Regions from separate parts of the Kitasatospora sp. NPDC048194 genome, predicted to be linked through region 1. Evidence: riboswitches for the same ligand, from Rfam matches in the RefSeq annotation. Region 1 holds a riboswitch; the other holds the start of a gene.
The links. Region 1 has a riboswitch for guanidine ahead of ACGF07_RS13165 (MBL fold metallo-hydrolase). Riboswitches for the same ligand answer to the same signal wherever they lie in the genome.
Positions count from the first base shown of each region.

Region 1 (3,391 bases):
GACATCACCAACCAGAAGTGGCGGGCCGGCGCCAACAAGCCGGGCATCGCCTCGGCGCTGGACGTCCCCGCCCTGGTCAAGGCGGTGGAGTCGGCGAAGCGCCAGGCCCCGGTCGTGCTCGTCTACCTGCACTGGGGCGAGGAGGGCAAGGCCTGCCCGACCAGCGCCCAGACCGCCGTCGCCAAGAAGCTCGCCACCGCCGGCGCCACCGCCGTGGTCGGCACCCACGCCCACACCATGGTCGGCTCGGGCATGCTCGGCGACACCTACGTCGGGTACGGCTTCGGCAACTTCCTCTGGTACGGGACGTCCAACTACCCCAACTCCAACGAGACCGGCGTCACCACCCTCACCCTGACCGCCGACGGCAAGGTCACCGGCGAGGCCTTCACCCCGGCCACCATCGACGACAAGGGCATCCCCGAGCCGGTCACCGGCGCCGCCGCCGAAGCCGCCCTCAAGCGCCGCGACGGCCTCCGCGGCTGCGCCGGACTCACCCCGCCCCCGGCCGCGCACTGACGGCCGCTCGCCCGGCCCGGGTGACGGGCGCGTCCGGGCCCGGGCCCGCTCAGTCGGTGGGCCAGAGGATCAGGTCGTCCAGCGCGTGGCGACGCGGCCCCTCGCCCAGTTCGGCGAGTGCGGCGCGGATGCGGTGCAGGTGGTCGACGGTGAGCTGGAGCGGGGGCTCGTCCGGCTGGTAGGTGGTGCGGACCGGGTAGTCGGCGCCCGGGGTGCGGGTCATCTCGATGTGGCAGCCGAGCACGTACGTGACCTGGCGGCTGCCGGCGAACTCGACGAGCCGCTCGACGGTGCGCCCGAAGGCGGGCCAGTCGTCGATGTAGAGCCGGCCCGGGTAGACGGTGTCGCCGGTGAGCAGGAAGCCCGTCCACGGGTCGTAGTAGGTGACCGCCGCCTCGTGGTGGCCGGGGGTGGCCAGGCACTCCAGCACCCGCCCGCCGCCGAGGTCGACCCGGGCCACGGCCTCCGGGGCCCGGTCGAAGCCGAAGTACGCCCAGGCCGTGGGCCGGTCGCCGCCGACCACGGTGGTCACCGGCCGGTCGGCGAACTGGCCGTCCCCGGCGATGTGGTCGCCGTGCGGGTGGGTGTGGAGCACCAGCAGGGGGTAGTCCTCCCGGGGGTTCCGGGCGAGCCACCTCGCCACCAGGCCGTCGACGGTCGCGCGCAGCGGGAAGTACTCGGGCTCGGCCGTGGCGCCCGTGTCGATCAGCACCGCCCGTTCCGCCCCGAACAGCAGGAACAGGAACGGCGCTTCGTAGTGGACCGCCTTGTTCTGCCGCAGGATGACGGTGTGCTCGTCGTACTCGTGGACGTGGATGTCCGGATCCGTGTTGTGCTTCGCGGACGGCGAGCCGTGGATCCACCGCACGTCCAGCGGGCGGGCGATCGGCGTGCGGGCGGCCATGACGTCTCCTCGGTGCGTCGTCTTCGCGGGCCGGGTACGGCGCACATCTCGTCCGGGGCGGACGCCGACGCGCCGCCGCCGCGACGCTAGCACCACCCGGCCGCGCTCCGGCCGCCGGTGCCGCTGCGTGCCGCCTTGGTGCCGCCCGGAACCGAAGTAATTGCAGAGTCAGATAATCCGCGCCAACTGGGATACTGTCGAACAGAAGACGCAACGGGGCGTACGGGTGAACGCGAAGGGAAGGCGAGCCATGGGGATCCGCGACGACGCCGCCGAGGTCCGGGCCAGTGGCTGGCGCACGCTCGCCGCACTGCACGGGCTGATCGACACCGCGCTGGAGAAGGCGCTCCAGGCGGGGCACCAGCTCTCCGTGGTCGAGTACACCGTGCTGGAGGCCCTCTCCCGGCAGGACGGGTGGCACATGCGGATGCAGCAGCTGGCCCGCGCGGCGGCGCTGAGCAGCAGCGCGACCACCCGGCTGGTGACCCGGCTGGAGGACCGGGGGCTGCTCAGCCGCTACCTCTGCGCGGACGACCGTCGGGGTATCTACACCGAGTTGACGGCGGCGGGCCGTGCGCTGCTGGAGGCCGCCCGGCCGGTGCACGACGCCACCCTGGAGGCGACCTTGGCCCAGGCCGCGGAGGTGCCCGAACTGTCCACCCTGGTCGACGCGTTGACCGAGCTCACGCCGACGAAGGCGTGACCGCGGCGGCCCGACCGCGACGGCCCGCCCTCACCGCCGTCCGGCGGCCAGCGCCTCCCGGTGCACCCGGTCGAGCAGGGCGAGCAGCAGTTCCCTGCTGGACGCCCGCTCCCGGACGTCGCACAGCACCACCGGCACCTCCGGCCCGAGGTCGAGGGCGCGCCGGACGTCCTCCGGGCTGGCCTCGCGCCGCCCGTGGAAGCAGTTGACGCCGATCGCGAACGGGATGCCCCGCTGCTCGAAGAAGTCCACGGCGGCGAAGCTGGTCTCGAGCCGCCGGGTGTCCGCGAGGACGATCGCCCCGAGGGCGCCGAGCGCGAGGTCGTCCCACATGAACCAGAACCGGAACTGCCCCGGCGCGCCGAAGAGGTAGAGCACCAGGTCCTCGCGGAGGGTGATCCGTCCGAAGTCCATCGCCACCGTGGTGGTGGACTTGTCCTGGATGCCGTCGAGGCTGTCGATCCCGACGCTGGCGCGGGTCATCCGCTCCTCGGTCTGCAGCGGTTCGATCTCGCTGACCGAGCCCACCATCGTGGTCTTCCCGACACCGAAACCGCCGGCGACGAGGATCTTGACCGCGCCCGGCACCAGGCTCTTGATCGTCAATTCGGGTCTCCTGGAGGGGAACTGGGAGTCGCGTGCGGGGCCGGTCCGCCGCTCAGAGCCGGCGGACGCCCTCGATCACGGCCTGGATCAGCGAGATGTCCGGCGCCTCGGCCAGCTGGACCGGGGCCCGGGTGAGGATCAGCCGGGCCTCCGCGAGGTCGTCCAGCAGCACCTTGACCACGCTCACCGGCAGGTCCAGGGTGGCCGCGATCTCGGCCACGGCCAGCGGGCGTTCGCGGCACAGGTCGATGATCGCGGCCGGTTCGGGGGCCAGCCGGCTGGTGTCGGTGCGCGGGTCGGCGGTGACCACCAGGGTGATCAGCGCGAAGCCCGTACGGACCGGGCCGGTGCGCCCGTTGGTGATCGCGTAGGGACGGACCAGGTGGCCGGCGTCCTTGTCGTAGAACCAGCCCTCGTCGGCGTCGGCGGTGGTCACGCACCGCCACCCGCGCCGACCTGGCCCGCGTCGCTGCGCGGCGCCGCGGTCAGGTACTGCCCGACCTGCTTCACCAGCATGTTGATCTCGTAGGCCATCAGCCCGGCGTCCACCTGCTCGCTGGTGAGGACGGCGAGCCGGGCGCCCTGCCCGGCGGTGGTCACGAACAGGAACAGCTGGTCCATCTCGACCACGGTCTGCCGGACCCGGCCGCCGTTGAAGC
Region 1 is NZ_JBIDAK010000008.1:135,320-138,710, reverse strand. It holds gene ACGF07_RS13170 (CapA family protein) at 1-519, shown strand, start outside; gene ACGF07_RS13165 (MBL fold metallo-hydrolase) at 569-1,423, opposite strand; guanidine-III (ykkC-III) riboswitch at 1,435-1,502, opposite strand; gene ACGF07_RS13160 (MarR family transcriptional regulator) at 1,674-2,126, shown strand; gene ACGF07_RS13155 (ATP/GTP-binding protein) at 2,157-2,732, opposite strand; gene ACGF07_RS13150 (DUF742 domain-containing protein) at 2,785-3,168, opposite strand; gene ACGF07_RS13145 (roadblock/LC7 domain-containing protein) at 3,165-3,391, opposite strand, start outside.

Region 2 (3,391 bases), on a different contig from region 1:
GGCGGCTGGGAGAACTTCCTCGGCACCCCGGCGGCGCCCCCGGCCCCCGCGCCCTCTCCCACCGCCACCGCCACGGCCGCCGCCGTCGGCTGACCGTCAGGACCGGGTGCGGACCCGGCCGGAGAGCAGCGCCCCCAGCAGCGCCACCCCGGCCATCACCAGCAGGATCACCGCGAAGGCGGCGGGCGAGCCGGCAGCGTCGGCACCGTCCTGGGCGGCGGCGAGCGAGCCGCCGCCCAGCGCCGCGAACAGCACCCCCGCCAGGCCCGTCAGCAGCACGTTGCCCAGCGCATCGCTCATCTGCAGGGCCGCCGAGTTGGCCCCGGCGTCCTGCGGAGCGGACAGCTTCATCATCAGCACGCTGATGGTCGCGACCGCCAGGCCCATCCCGACCCCGCCGACGGCCCAGGCCACCGACGCCACCCAGGCCGGCACCGCCGGGACCAGCACCAGGGCGGCACCGGCGATCGCCACCCCGGTCAGCACCAGGCCGCCCTTGATCATCGCCTCGCGGTGCCGCTCGGCCCCCGGCCGCCCCTGCAGCCAGGAGCCCAGCGCCCAGGTGAGCCCGCCGCTGGTCAGGGTCAGCCCGGACAGCGTCGGCGAGAGGTCGCGCTGGGTGGTCATCATCAGCGGCACGAAGGCCTCGGCCCCGAGGAACGCCCCGGCCGCCAGCCCGCGCAGCAGGATGACCGTCGGCAGCCCGCGCCCGGCCCGCAGGGTCCGCGGCGGCAGCAGGCCCAGGACGGCCGGAACCAGCAGCGCCGCGCCGGCGATCCCGGGGACCAGCCCGACCAGGTCCCGCCGCTGGCCCGCGTACTGCAGCAGGCCCGCGCCGACCGCGGCCATCGCGGCCAGCAGGGTGCGGCGACGGTCGAAGTCCGCGCCCCTGAGCACCGGGTGCTCCCGCTCGGAACGGGCCAGCGCGGGGCCCATCACGGCCAGCGGCAGCAGGAGCAGCACCGGCACCGCCAGGAACACCCAGCGCCACCCCAGGTGCTGGGTGACGGCCCCGGAGACCAGCGGCCCGATGATCGAGGGCAGCACCCAGGCGGAGGAGAACGCGGCGAACACCGCCGGCCGCAGCCGCTCCGGGTAGGCCCGGCCGACCACCACGTACAGCGCCACGATCACCAGTCCGCCGCCGAGGCCCTGGATCGCCCGCCCGGCCACGAACACCCACATGCCGGGTGCCGTCCCGGCCACCACCAGGCCGGCGCCGAACACCGCGATGCCGGTGAACAGCGGCCGCAGCGGCCCGCGCCGGTCGCACCACTGCCCGGAGACGACCAGCGCGAACAGCGTGGTGGTGAAGTAGCCGGAGAAGGCGAAGGCGTACAGCCCCAGGCCGTCCAGCTGGCGGGCCGCGGTCGGCATCGCGGTGTTGACGGCCGTCGCCTCGAAGGCGATCACCAGGACCACCGAGACGATCCCCAGCGTCAGCGCGCGGTAGCGGCCGCTGAGGACTCCGCCACCGGAGTCGGTTCCGTCGGGTATCGAGGTGGGGTCGACCGAGGTGGAGGAGGCAGTGGTCATGACTGACATCGTAAGAGCCGTCCGCCCGGATAGCCCCTGACCGGAGTCGGTGATCGCCTCCGTCCGCAGGCCTAGGACCGGCGGGCGGTCTCGCGCGCCGGCCTCAGTGCAGGACCTTGAGCCCCACCACGCCCGCGACGATCAGCACCAGGCAGCCGACCCGGGCCATGGTCACCGCGTCCCCGAGGACGGCCATGCCGTACAGGGCGGTGCCGACCGCACCGATGCCGACCCACACCGCGTACCCGGTGCCGATCGGAATGGTGCGCATCGCGTACGCCAGACCGCCCATGCTGAGCAGCAGGGCGACGCCGAACACCAGGGTGGGAACGGGGCGGGAGAACCCCTTGGACGAATCCAGGGCCACCGCCCAGACGGTCTCCAGGAGACCCGAGACGATCAGAACGAGCCAAGCCATGACGGCCGTACCTCCGCAGTCCACAGCGGCCGGATTGCCGCTGAACTGCGTCGTCTTGTCGTCACCGGGTACGACGCGCTCGTCCGGAGTGGCGGGAAAAGCAGCCACCGCTTCCGACGGTAGCACACATTGCCATACAGAATTTACAAAGCGTCATTGACCCCATTCGGACACTGCGCCATCCTGAATTCACTGGCCGTGTGCCCGAGTGGCTGAGGGGACCGTCTGCAAAGCGGTGCACGCGGGTTCGATTCCCGCCACGGCCTCGAAGAAAAGGGAATTGCCGGTCGACTCGGAAGTCGACCGGCAATTCCCTTTTCCCGCTTTCCGGTCAGGCCGTGACCGCGTCCTCCGGCCGGATCGGCAGCCGGCCGACCGGCAGGCCGGTGGCGGCCCGGACGGCGGCGGCCACCGCCGCCGGAGCGACCACCGCGGGCACCGCGCTGACCGCCTTGGCGCCGAACGTGGCGACCACGTCCCGCTCCTCCAGCAGCGCGGCGATCCGCACCTCCGGGGTGTCCAGGGAGGTCGGCAGCCGGTAACCGGTCAGCGAGGGGTTGCACAGCACGCCGCCGGAGGTCCGGAGATCCTCCATCAGCGCCAGGCCCACGCCCTGGGCCACGCCGGCCTCGATCCGGTCCTCGATCTGGCGGGGGTTCAGCGCCCGGCCGACGTCCTGGGCCACGGTCATCTCGACCACCCGGACGGCCCCCAGCTCGATGTCCACGTCGACCACCGCGCGCATCGCGCAGAAGGAGATGGAGACGAAGGCGTCGCCCTGCCCGGACTCGTCCAGCGGCTCGGTCGGGTGCGGCCGGCACTGCGCGGTGGCCCAGAGCTCCTTGCCCTCCAGCGCCTCGGCGACCGGCATGCCGAGCACCCCGTCGTACGAGGTGATCTTGCCGTCGGCGATCTGCAGCAGTTCCGCGGACATCCCGAAGTTGGCCGCGATCGGCTGCAGCAGCTGGTGACGGACCATCAGGGCGGCCCGCTCGACCGCGCCACCGGAGACCCAGGTGTGCCGGCCCCGGGCCGAGGGCCCGGCGATCGACTGGTCGCTGTCGGCCGGGGCGATGTAGACCTCGCTGACGCCCAGCACCGTCTGCACGATCTGCCGGGCCAGCGTGGCGAAGCCCTGCCCGGCGTCGACCGCCGCGCAGATCACCGTGGCGTGGTCGCCGCTGACCCGCACGGTGGCGGTGGAGACCTCGTCCTCGCCCTCGGCGCCCAGCATGTGCACCATGCCGACGGCGTAGCCGATGCCCCGGCGCACCGCGGACGGGTCCCCGGCGCCGCCGGGCCCGCCGGGCAGCAGCCACTCGGCGTCCGGGTCGTCCACCGGCAGGGCCGGCAGCGGCTCGGCCGCCACCGCGTCCAGCAGCGCCTTCACCGGCGCCGGGCAGGTGACGGCCTGTCCGGTGGGCAGTGGGTCGCCGG
Region 2 is NZ_JBIDAK010000015.1:114,187-117,577, forward strand. It holds gene ACGF07_RS19960 (hypothetical protein) at 1-93, shown strand, start outside; gene ACGF07_RS19965 (MFS transporter) at 97-1,536, opposite strand; gene ACGF07_RS19970 (DMT family transporter) at 1,640-1,954, opposite strand; guanidine-III (ykkC-III) riboswitch at 1,999-2,065, opposite strand; tRNA gene ACGF07_RS19975 (tRNA-Cys) at 2,149-2,220, shown strand; gene ACGF07_RS19980 (xanthine dehydrogenase family protein molybdopterin-binding subunit) at 2,286-3,391, opposite strand, start outside.
Region 2: it holds a riboswitch for guanidine, as region 1 does, so the genes downstream of both, ACGF07_RS19970 (DMT family transporter) here and ACGF07_RS13165 (MBL fold metallo-hydrolase) in region 1, are expected to answer to the same signal.